One region of the Streptomyces sp. NBC_00212 genome, then DNA from elsewhere that is predicted to be linked to it. Evidence: riboswitches for the same ligand, from Rfam matches in the RefSeq annotation. Region 1 holds a riboswitch; each other region holds the start of a gene.

Region 1 (3,267 bases):
CGTCGTCGTCGTTGACGTACACGTTGACGAAGCGGCGCAGCTTGCCCTGGTCGTCCAGGACGCGCGCGGCGATGCCGGTGTGGTTCTTCTCCAGGTCGGCGATGACCTCGGCGAGGGTGGCTCCCTCGGCGGCGACCTCGGCCTGGCCACCGGTGTAGGTGCGGAGAATCGTGGGGATGCGGACGTTCACGCTCATGGTTCGGTGCTCCTAGTCGTTCAGCAGTGGCTCAGTGGGCCGAGGCCCGCCTCGTGGCTCAGCGCCTCAGCGCCTCAGTGGGCGAGGCCGGCCTCGCGGAAGGCGTCCAGGCTCGGGCGGATGGTCGCGGTCGCCTGGGACGTGGCGGCCACCGCGTCCAGGGTCTTGAGCCCGTCACCGGTGTTGAGCACGACCGTGGTGAGCGACGGGTCGATGAGACCGGCCTCGATGAGCTTCTTGGTGACGCCGACCGTCACACCGCCCGCGGTCTCCGCGAAGATGCCCTCGGTCCGGGCGAGCAGCTTGATCGCGTCGACGATCTGCTCGTCGTTCACGTCCTCCACCGCGCCGCCGGTACGGCGCGCGATGTCCAGGACGTACGGGCCGTCCGCCGGGTTGCCGATCGCGAGGGACTTGGCGATGGTGTCCGGCTTCTGGGGGCGTACGACGTCGTGCCCGGCCTTGAAGGCGGTCGACACCGGGGAGCAGCCCTCGGCCTGCGCGCCGAAGATCTTGTACGGCTTGTCCTCGACGAGGCCGAGCTTGATCAGCTCCTGGAGGCCCTTGTCGATCTTGGTGAGCTGGGAGCCCGAGGCGATCGGGATGACCAGCTGGTCCGGCAGCTGCCAGCCGAGCTGCTCGCAGATCTCGTACGCCAGCGTCTTGGAACCCTCGCCGTAGTACGGCCGCAGGTTGACGTTGACGAAGCCCCAGCCCTCGCCGAGCGGGTCGCCGATGAGCTCGGAGCAGAAGCGGTTCACGTCGTCGTAGTTGCCCTCGATGCCGACGAGCTCGCCGCCGTACACCGCGGCCATGACGACCTTGCCCTGCTCCAGGTCGTGCGGGATGAACACGCAGGAGCGGAAGCCGGCCCGCGCGGCGGCGGCGCCGACCGCGCCCGCGAGGTTTCCGGTGGAGGAGCAGGAGAGGGTGGTGAAGCCGAAGGCGCGGGCGGCCTCCAGGGCCTGGGCGACGACGCGGTCCTTGAAGGAGTGCGTCGGGTTGCCCGAGTCGTCCTTGACGAACAGCTTGCCGGGCTCGACGCCCAGCTCGCGCGCCAGGTTCTCGGCCTTGACGAGCTTGGTGAAGCCCGGGTTCAGGTTCGGCTTGTCGGCGACGTCGGCGGGGACGGGCAGCAGCGGCGCGTAACGCCAGATGTTCTCGGGGCCCGCCTCGATCCGCTTGCGCAGCGCCTCGGGGTCGCCGAGCGGCAGGTCATAAGCCACTTCGAGCGGTCCGAAACACAGTTCGCAGGCGAAGATCGGGCCAAGTTCGAAACGCTGGCCGCACTCGCGGCAGGAAAGCCCGGACGCCGGACCGAGATCAACGGCATTGTCGGCAGAGGTACGGTTTTCGACAGTCTGTGCAGACATGGAGGGGAGGCCCTTTCTCCTCATCTTCCTCACGGCGAACGTCGCCATGAGACGGATTTGGCACCTTCCCTAGCCGGTGGCCTCGTGTCTTGGATCGTAGAGATCGACGAGAACCGACTGGAGGGTTGCCGGGGCTTCAACGGGCCGTTTCCCTCTGCCCCTCTGGATGAGCGGTATTCGATTGTCAGCGTGACGACGACCCCCGACATGCGACGGTCATCCGCGTTGTTCAAGACTGTAACCGAAGCCCGGGACGGTTGAGATAGTCGTCCGAACCGCGAGATGGATCACACGAGGAGGCCAGGAACCGTGCTGGAAGAGGTGGAACGCTGGCTGAGCAGGCGTTCCTGGTCCGCGGCGGAGCGGCCGATCGAGCGGATCCTGGCCGCGAAACAGCGCACCGGTACGACCGTCAGTGTCGTGCTGCCCGCCCTCGACGAGGAGGCCACCGTCGGTGACATCGTGGCCGCGATCCGGCGCGAGCTGATGACCGATTCCGTCCCCCTGGTCGACGAGCTCGTGGTGATCGACTCCGGCTCCACCGACCGTACGGCCGAGGTCGCGGCGAAGGCCGGCGCCCGGGTCGTCCACCGGGACGCGATCCTGCCCCGCATACCCGCGCTGCCCGGCAAGGGCGAGGTGCTGTGGCGCTCGCTGCTCGTGACCAGCGGCGACGTCGTGTGCTTCATCGACGCGGACCTGAAGGACTTCGACGCGGGGTTCGTCTCCGGGATCGTCGGGCCGCTCCTGACCGACCCGGACGTGGACTTCGTCAAGGCGATGTACGACCGCCCCTTCGGAGCGGACAGCCCCTTCGGGGAGACGGCGAGCCAGGGGGGCCGGGTCACCGAGCTCGTGGCGCGGCCGCTGCTCAACCTCCACTGGCCCCAACTGGCCGGAATTGTCCAGCCGTTGGGCGGCGAGTACGCGGCCCGGCGCTCACTCCTGGAGCGGCTGCCGTTCCCCGTCGGGTACGGAGTGGAGCTCGCGCTGCTCGTCGACGCGCTGCACACGGTGGGCCTCGACGCGCTGGCCCAGGTCGACGTGGGCGTACGCAGGCACCGCCACCAGGACGGGCCGGCGCTCGGCCGGATGGCCGCCGCGATCTACCGCACCGCGCAGCTGAGGCTGTCCCGGGGCCATCTCGTACGGCCCGAGCTGACCCAGTTCGAGCGCGGTGAGCACGGCTTCGTACCGCACACGTACGCCGTCGACACCGAGGAGCGGCCGCCCATGCGGGACATCGAGGAGTACGCGGTGCACCGGGCGGCGTAGGACGGCCGGATCCCGCTCCCGGGGGCGGGCGTACGGGTGTTTGAGGGGTTGCGGGGTGGGCTAGGTTCCGCAACATGGTCACCGCGCACGCCGCCCCCAGGGCCCAGGTACTCGTCGCGTCGAATCGCGGCCCCGTCTCGTATGCCCTGAAGGAGGACGGGTCCCTCGAATCCAAGCGGGGCGGGGGCGGGCTCGTCTCGGGGCTCAGCGCGATCGGCTCCGACGTGGAGTCGGTGTGGGTGTGCGCGGCGCTCGGCGACGGCGACCGCGAGGCGGTGCGACGCGGCGTGGGTGAGACGGGCGTCCGGATGCTGGACATCGACCCGGCCGTCTTCTCCGACGCGTACAACGGCATCGCGAACTCGGTGCTGTGGTTCGTCCAGCACATGCTGTACCAGACACCGCTGGAGCCGGTCTTCGACG
Region 2 (3,267 bases), 2.3 Mb from region 1:
CGCGGCGGAGCCGCACAATGTCACAGCCCCGCGCCCTTAGCAGGATCGGTGCTGGCCAGCACCGGGCATTTCAGCCCGTCCGGCGATTGAGGACGAGCGCCCTTGAGGCGCGACAGGGGGTGCAGGGGGCGAAGCCCCCGCATGGGGTCTGGGGCGCAGCCCCAGGGGCGGAACCAACCAACCCCGCGCGACGGGCGGGCGGGTGGGCAGACTCCCCGGGGTCTGGGGCGGAGCCCCAGGGAGGCGTGGCCCGGCGGGGTTACACCGCCGGGACGCAGCGGCCCGACTCCGTGCGGTACTGCCACTTCGCACCCTGCGTGACCAGCTCCCGCACCGCCCGCACGAAGCGGTCCACGTGCTCGTCCGGCGTCCCCGCCCCGAAGCTGACCCGGATCGCGTTCAGGGAGCGCTCGCCCGGCTCGGCCTCGGGGGCCCCGCACTCGCCCGGGTCCTGCGGGTCGCTGCCGAGCAGGGTGCGCACCAGCGGGTGGGCGCAGAACAGGCCGTCGCGCACGCCGATGCCGTACTCCGCCGAGAGCGCCGCCGCGAAGTGCGAGCTGTTCCAGCCGTCGACGACGAACGAGATGACGCCGACCCGGGGCGCGTCGTCGCCGAAGAGCGACAGGACCCGGACCTCGGGCACCTCCGCCAGGCCGGCCCGCACCTTCGCGATCAGGTGCCGCTCCCGCTCGACCAGCGAGTCGAAGCCCGCCTCGGTCAGCGCCTTGCAGGCGGAGGCGATGGAGTAGACGCCGATGACGTTGGGCGATCCGGCCTCGTGGCGGGCGGCCGTGGTGTGCCACTCCACGTCCACGCCGCCGTCGGCGCGCCGCGCGACCTTCTTGGAGGCGCCGCCGCCGGCCAGGTAGGGCTCGGACTCCTGGAGCCAGTCCGCGCGCCCGGCGAGCACGCCCGAGCCGAAGGGCGCGTACAGCTTGTGCCCGGAGAAGGCGATCCAGTCGACGTCCAACTCCCGTACGGATACGGGGTGATGGGGCGCGAGCTGGGCGGCGTCGAGGACGATGCGGGCGCCGTGGGCGTGCGCGGCGGCGGCGAGTTCCCGTACCGGCCACAGCTCGCCGGTGACGTTGGACGCGCCGGTGACACAGACGAGGGCGGGGCCGTAGGGGTCGCGGTCGGCGAGCGCGCGCTCCAGCGTCTCGACGGCCTGCTGCGGGGTGCGCGGCGCGTTCAGGTACGTCACGCGGGCGTCGCGCCACGGCAGCAGCGAGGCGTGGTGCTCGGTCTCGAAGACGAAGACCTCGCAGTTAGCCGGGATCACCTGGGCGAGCAGGTTCAGCGAGTCCGTGGTGGAGCGGGTGAAGACGATCTGGTCGCCGGGGCGGCAGTCGAGGAACTCGGCCACCGTCTCGCGGCTGTTCTCGAACAGGTCGGTGGAGAGCTGCGAGAGGTAGCCGGCCCCGCGGTGCACGCTGCCGTAGTAGGGGGCGTACGCGGCGACGTCGTCCCAGACCCGCTGGAGGGCGGGTGCGCTCGCCGCGTAGTCGAGGGCGGCGTAGGTCACCTCGCCGCCGGTGACCAGCGGCACGGTGACATCGCGGCCGAGCACCGGCAGCGGCGCCGCACAGCAGGGGTCGGCGGACTCGACGGCGGTAGCAGTGGTGGTGGCGGCAGGGCGTGCGGACATGGCGGTATCTCCTGGCAGGAAAAGGCGAGTTGACTTCGGACCCCGGGTACGGCGGCGCGACCCTGCTGCGATCGAGAGGGCTCAACTGCCTTGCCGTGTACGGGTGTTGACCTCGAACACGCAGCCCGAGACGGGTGCGCGGAGGGTTGTGAAGAAGGGGCGGTACGCCCTATCGCATTCGCTTGCTCACGAGACTGCTCCCTTGAGGACCAGGACCCCAGGGCTGTGACATCCAACGATGTCCAGGGGTCCGCGCTTGCCGTAGGCCTTGCTGCCTACGACCTGGTCTTCACCCGGGGCACCCCGCCACGGACGGAGGGTTGCCGGACAGCGAGCCGGGGCCTAAATCGCTGTCACTCATGACCTTGAACAGCATCCTGCCACACGTCCCGGCGTGCGCAAGGCACAGTCCGCGATCTGGACTGCGCCTTGCGTCACATCAGGTACGGGCTACGCGTTGCTGGCCGCGACCCAGCGCTCCAGGGCGCGCTGGGCCGCCCCGGAGTCGATGGCCTCGGCAGCCCGGGCCATGGCGGCGCCGAGCTGCCCGGCGAGCGGGCCCTGTCCCGGTTCGAGGGCGACGAGGGCAGCGGCCGAGTTGAGCAGCACCGCGTCCCGCACCGGCCCGCGCTCCCCCGCAAGCAGGCGCCGGGCGACATCGGCGTTGTACGAGGAGTCCGCGCCGCGCAGCGCCTCGATGGGCACGATCTCGATGCCCACATCCCGCGGGTCGAAGCTCTCCTCGCGGACCCGGCCGTCGCGCACCACCCACACCCGGGACGTCCCGGTGGTGGTCAGTTCGTCGAGGCCGTCGTCACCGCGGAAGACCAGCGCGGAGGAGCCGCGTTCGGCGAGCACGCCCGCCACGATGGGCGCCATCCGCGCGTCCGCGACGCCGGTCGCCTGGGCCCGTACCCGCGCCGGATTGGTCAGCGGGCCGAGGAAGTTGAAGGTGGTGCGGATCCCCATCTCGCGGCGGGCCGCGGCGACGTAGCGCAGCGCCGGGTGGAACTTGACCGCGAAGCAGAAGGTGATGCCGGCCTCCTCCGCGACCTCGACGACCCGCTGCGGGCTGAGGTCGAGGTTGACGCCGAGCTTCTCCAGTACGTCGGACGCTCCGCTGGCCGAGGAGGCGGCCCGGTTGCCATGTTTGACGACCTTGGCGCCGGTGCCGGCCACCACGATCGCCGACATGGTGGAGATGTTGACGGTCTTGGCGTTGTCGCCGCCGGTGCCGACGATGTCGACGCTGGGGCCCGGTACCTCGATGAGGTTGGCGTGCTCGTACATGGTGCGCACCAGGCCGGTGATCTCGGCGACCGTCTCGCCCTTGGCCCGCAGGGCCACCGCGAAGGCGGCGATCTGGGCGTCGGTGGCCTCCCCGCGCATGATCCTGTCCATCGCCCACGCGGTCACGTCCGCGCTCTGGTCGGTGCCGCTCAGGAGCGCGTCCAGGACGCCCGGCCAGGAGTGGGCCGCCACGGTGTCGCCTCCGGTGGGGGTAACAGCGCTCATGCTCGCTCCTGGTGGTCAAGGGACTGGATACCGCCCGCCAGCCTATCGACAGCGACGGGGCACCCCGCGCCCGTGCCCGCACTGCGGACGCCGTAGAGAAACGC
Region 3 (3,267 bases), 3.1 Mb from region 1:
TTCGTCTGCTGGTGGTATACGGCCTGACCTGCTTCTGGCCTGCGGAAACGAGTGGGAGCTCGCGCTGCGGAGCAGAGTTGGTCCGTATATGGTCCGGATCTTGCTGTGGTGTCCGCGAGCAGGGGCTTTCCCCTCGCTCCTACACGCCGGCCGGTGCGGATCACCTTTCGATGCGGTCGACGCCGTCGGCTTTGCTGTGGCGCAGGGCGGTCTTGAAGTTCTGCTCCAAGGTTCCGGTCATGCGGGTCATGAGCGGCTCGTTGAGGTGGCCCAGGTCGATGTTGAGCAGATCGCGAGGGGACGGCTGGCGTAGCCGGGTCAGGGTGTAGGCCGACATGGACGCCAGCGGGTAGAGCCAGTTTTCTAGGGTTTCCCCGAGCAGTGGGCGGTCTTCGGCGTACTGGGTGAGGAAGTCGCGAAGCCGAGTGTGGACGTCGAGGCAGAGCCGGTAGATGTCGAGGTCGTGCCGGGTCGAGAAGATCTGGGCGAGGTGCATCTGCCCGTACAAGGGCACCGCCGAGTACTGGTCGTGGAGCGGCGAGGCCGAGGTGCGCTCTCGACGCGGTGACCCGGGCGGTCCGCGTGGGCTCTATGCCGCGTCGTACATCGTCTTGATCGCGCTCCGGAAAGCGGGACGGTCGCCGAGCCGTCGCACGTAGTCCCCGAGCCGAGGGGATGCACACCTCAGCTCGTCCCGGTCGAGGCGGACGAGCGCCACCCACACGTCCACGTCCGCGGCAGTCAACTCCGTTCCCAGTGCGTAGGGGTGGCGGGCGAGGCCGCGGTCCAGCAGGGCCAGTGCCGCCTGTCGCGCCGAGGGTCGCGCGGCCGGAGTGACGTCCCGGTCCAGCAGGGTGCTGAGGGCTTCGATGTCCGCGACGAGGCGCGGCGGCCGGAGAGGCGCGTGCTGGGCGCCTTCCTCACCGGCGAGGGAGCCCGCCAGGTCGCGGAGGATGTCGGGGGTGTGGTTGCTGACGATCCGTCCGCTCCAGCGGTCGCGCAGCGCGGGCGCCGCCAGGGGTCCGTCGAAGTGGTGGACCGTGGTCTCGTACGCGCGGTGCAGTTCGGCGTAGCCGTCGGGGGTCGCGGCAAGGGAGGTCAGGAGCGTCGTGGCGACCGACTGGCGCAGGCCGAGCAGGTCGAGGGTGATCGAGATGCGCAGCGAGCGGGGACAACTCGCGCACAGAAACAGGTCGTAGCGCCGGGGCGCGGGATAGAAGCCGCTGGCCGCGCCGACGCCGATCCGGCTGCGGAAACGACGGGGCTGAGGGGGTGCCGTGATCGTCCTGGATCGCGGACCCGGAGCGGGCGCCGGCGGCTGGCAGCCGGTGGAGGCGGCTGTGCGGGAACTGCGGGAAACTGTCTCGGGCATGACTCTCCCTGGGAATGAGATGCCACTACGGCTTTGCGGGCATGAGCGGCCGGATGGGATGCGGGGGCGGCTGCGCTGACAGGCGACCGTCCGGATCGTGCGGAATCAGACCCGGTCGATCGCAGATCAAACGCAGATCAAACGCGGATCAGTAAGCGCTGGAGATGCGCTGGAGATCGATGTGCAGGCGCCTGGTCAAGCCGCTCCTGGGCATGTCCACCCGCCTCACTCCCGGGGCTCGCGAGACGCGAGACCACGCTTGCCCCGCCGTGCCGACGGAACCCGGTCGTCACCCGGGGCACCCCGTCGCGGCGGAAGGGTTGCCTGTCAGCGGGCCGGGGCCGATGACCACTGAAGCGGGCAAACCGCGGTGTGGGCGCTGACAATCGTGACCGTCGACGCCAGTCTGAGCGGGCTTCGTTGCGCCGTCAAGAAGCCTGGGCGAGCGGTCTCATCTGGTGGTCCGGTGCGTTGACATTCCCCTCGGCGCCTGGCTACGTTCCGCGAACGACGTGCGGCCCCCGGGCCCGGAGAAGTGACGGTGACAGTGATGCGCGCAGCTGACGGGACGGCCGCTCGGCGGCACCACGGCCGCATCCTCCTGTGTACGGACCGGGCCGTCGACCTGCTGCGTGTCAGCAGCGCGCTGTGTACGGCCATGAGTAGCGCCCTCTGCCGAGGCTGACAGTTCCCTGGGCCTGTGGTGCGCCCACCGCTGTCGCTGCGACCCCCTGCGCTCGACAGTCCCCCGGCTCACGGCCCCCACGCGCGTCACCGCAGGCTTGCGCCGAGCCCGTGCAGAGACCTCGTCGGCCATGACGAAACAAGGGGTCGAACTCCGGGAAGGAAAGGAGTAGTTGTGGTGTTGGACTTGCTGAAGAGCGCGCGGCCCCCCGCCGGGGAGCCGTCCGCGCCGCGTCGGCAAGGATCCCGGGCACACCGGGCGGGAGGGGCGGTGAGCTGGGTGCTCGCGTTGTCCCCTCGCCGTGTCGCGAAGCCGGTGCCGCCCCGCCGTCTGTACTTGTACTCCCGGCATCACATCGACCTGCTGCGCGTCGCCGGCGCGCTCTGTCGCCCCTGACGTTCCCTCGCGGCCACGCCCTCGCACGGGGCGGGCTTTCTCGTACGGATCTTCAGGAAGGCGTCACTGCCGTGACCTCATCACCCTCTCCTTTGCACCTCGCTGTCGCTCTCGACGGCACCGGCTGGCATCCGGCGTCCTGGCGGGAGCCGGTGGCCCGCCCCCGCGATCTGCTCACCGCCGGGTACTGGGCCGACCTCGTCGTGGAAGCCGAACACGGACTGCTCGACCTCGTGACCATCGAGGACGGTCTCGGATTGCAGTCGTCGCTGCTCACCGAGCCCGACGACCGTACCGACCAGGTGCGCGGCCGCCTGGACGCCGTCCTCATCGCCGCCCGCATCGCGCCACGGACCCGGCACATCGGAGTGGTGCCGACCGTGGTGACCACGCACACCGAGCCGTTCCACATCTCGAAGGCGATCGCCACGCTCGACTACGTCAGTGCGGGCCGCGCGGGCGTACGCGTGCAGATCGACGCGCGCCCCAACGAGGCCGCGCACTTCGGGCGCCGGACCGTCCCGCCGCTGCCTGCCGGAGGCTACAACACCCCTGCCGGGCAGGTCGCGGTGCGCCCGCACTTCGACGAGGCGGCCGACTACGTCGAGGTAGTGCGCAGGCTCTGGGACAGCTGGGAGGACGACGCCGAGATCCGGGACGTGGCGACCGGGCGTTTCATCGACCGCGAGAAACTGCACTACATCGACTTCGAGGGCGAGCACTTCAAAGTGAAGGGCCCCTCGATCACCCCGCGCCCGCCGCAGGGGCAGCCGGTCGTCAGCGCGCTCGCCCACGCGACCGTCCCGTACCGGCT

The links. Region 1 has a riboswitch for S-adenosylmethionine ahead of thrC (threonine synthase). Riboswitches for the same ligand answer to the same signal wherever they lie in the genome.
Region 2: linked by a shared signal. The riboswitch ahead of OHA17_RS28795 (aminotransferase class V-fold PLP-dependent enzyme) and the one ahead of thrC (threonine synthase) in region 1 are both predicted to bind S-adenosylmethionine.
Region 3: linked by a shared signal. The riboswitch ahead of OHA17_RS04040 (glutathione S-transferase family protein) and the one ahead of thrC (threonine synthase) in region 1 are both predicted to bind S-adenosylmethionine.

Annotation. Positions count from the first base shown of each region.
Region 1 is NZ_CP108115.1:3,979,626-3,982,892, forward strand. Features, by position in the region: gene OHA17_RS18160 (MoaD/ThiS family protein) at 1-196, opposite strand, end outside; gene thrC (threonine synthase) at 271-1,569, opposite strand; SAM riboswitch class I at 1,587-1,742, opposite strand; gene OHA17_RS18170 (glucosyl-3-phosphoglycerate synthase) at 1,879-2,844, shown strand; gene OHA17_RS18175 (trehalose-6-phosphate synthase) at 2,919-3,267, shown strand, end outside.
Region 2 is NZ_CP108115.1:6,318,881-6,322,147, reverse strand. Features, by position in the region: gene OHA17_RS28795 (aminotransferase class V-fold PLP-dependent enzyme) at 260-1,648, opposite strand; SAM riboswitch class IV at 1,896-2,013, opposite strand; gene trpD (anthranilate phosphoribosyltransferase) at 2,099-3,163, opposite strand.
Region 3 is NZ_CP108115.1:859,039-862,305, reverse strand. Features, by position in the region: gene OHA17_RS04045 (hypothetical protein) at 161-514, opposite strand; gene OHA17_RS04040 (glutathione S-transferase family protein) at 590-1,372, opposite strand; SAM riboswitch class IV at 1,623-1,766, opposite strand; gene OHA17_RS04035 (putative leader peptide) at 2,073-2,453, shown strand; gene OHA17_RS04030 (LLM class flavin-dependent oxidoreductase) at 2,525-3,267, shown strand, end outside.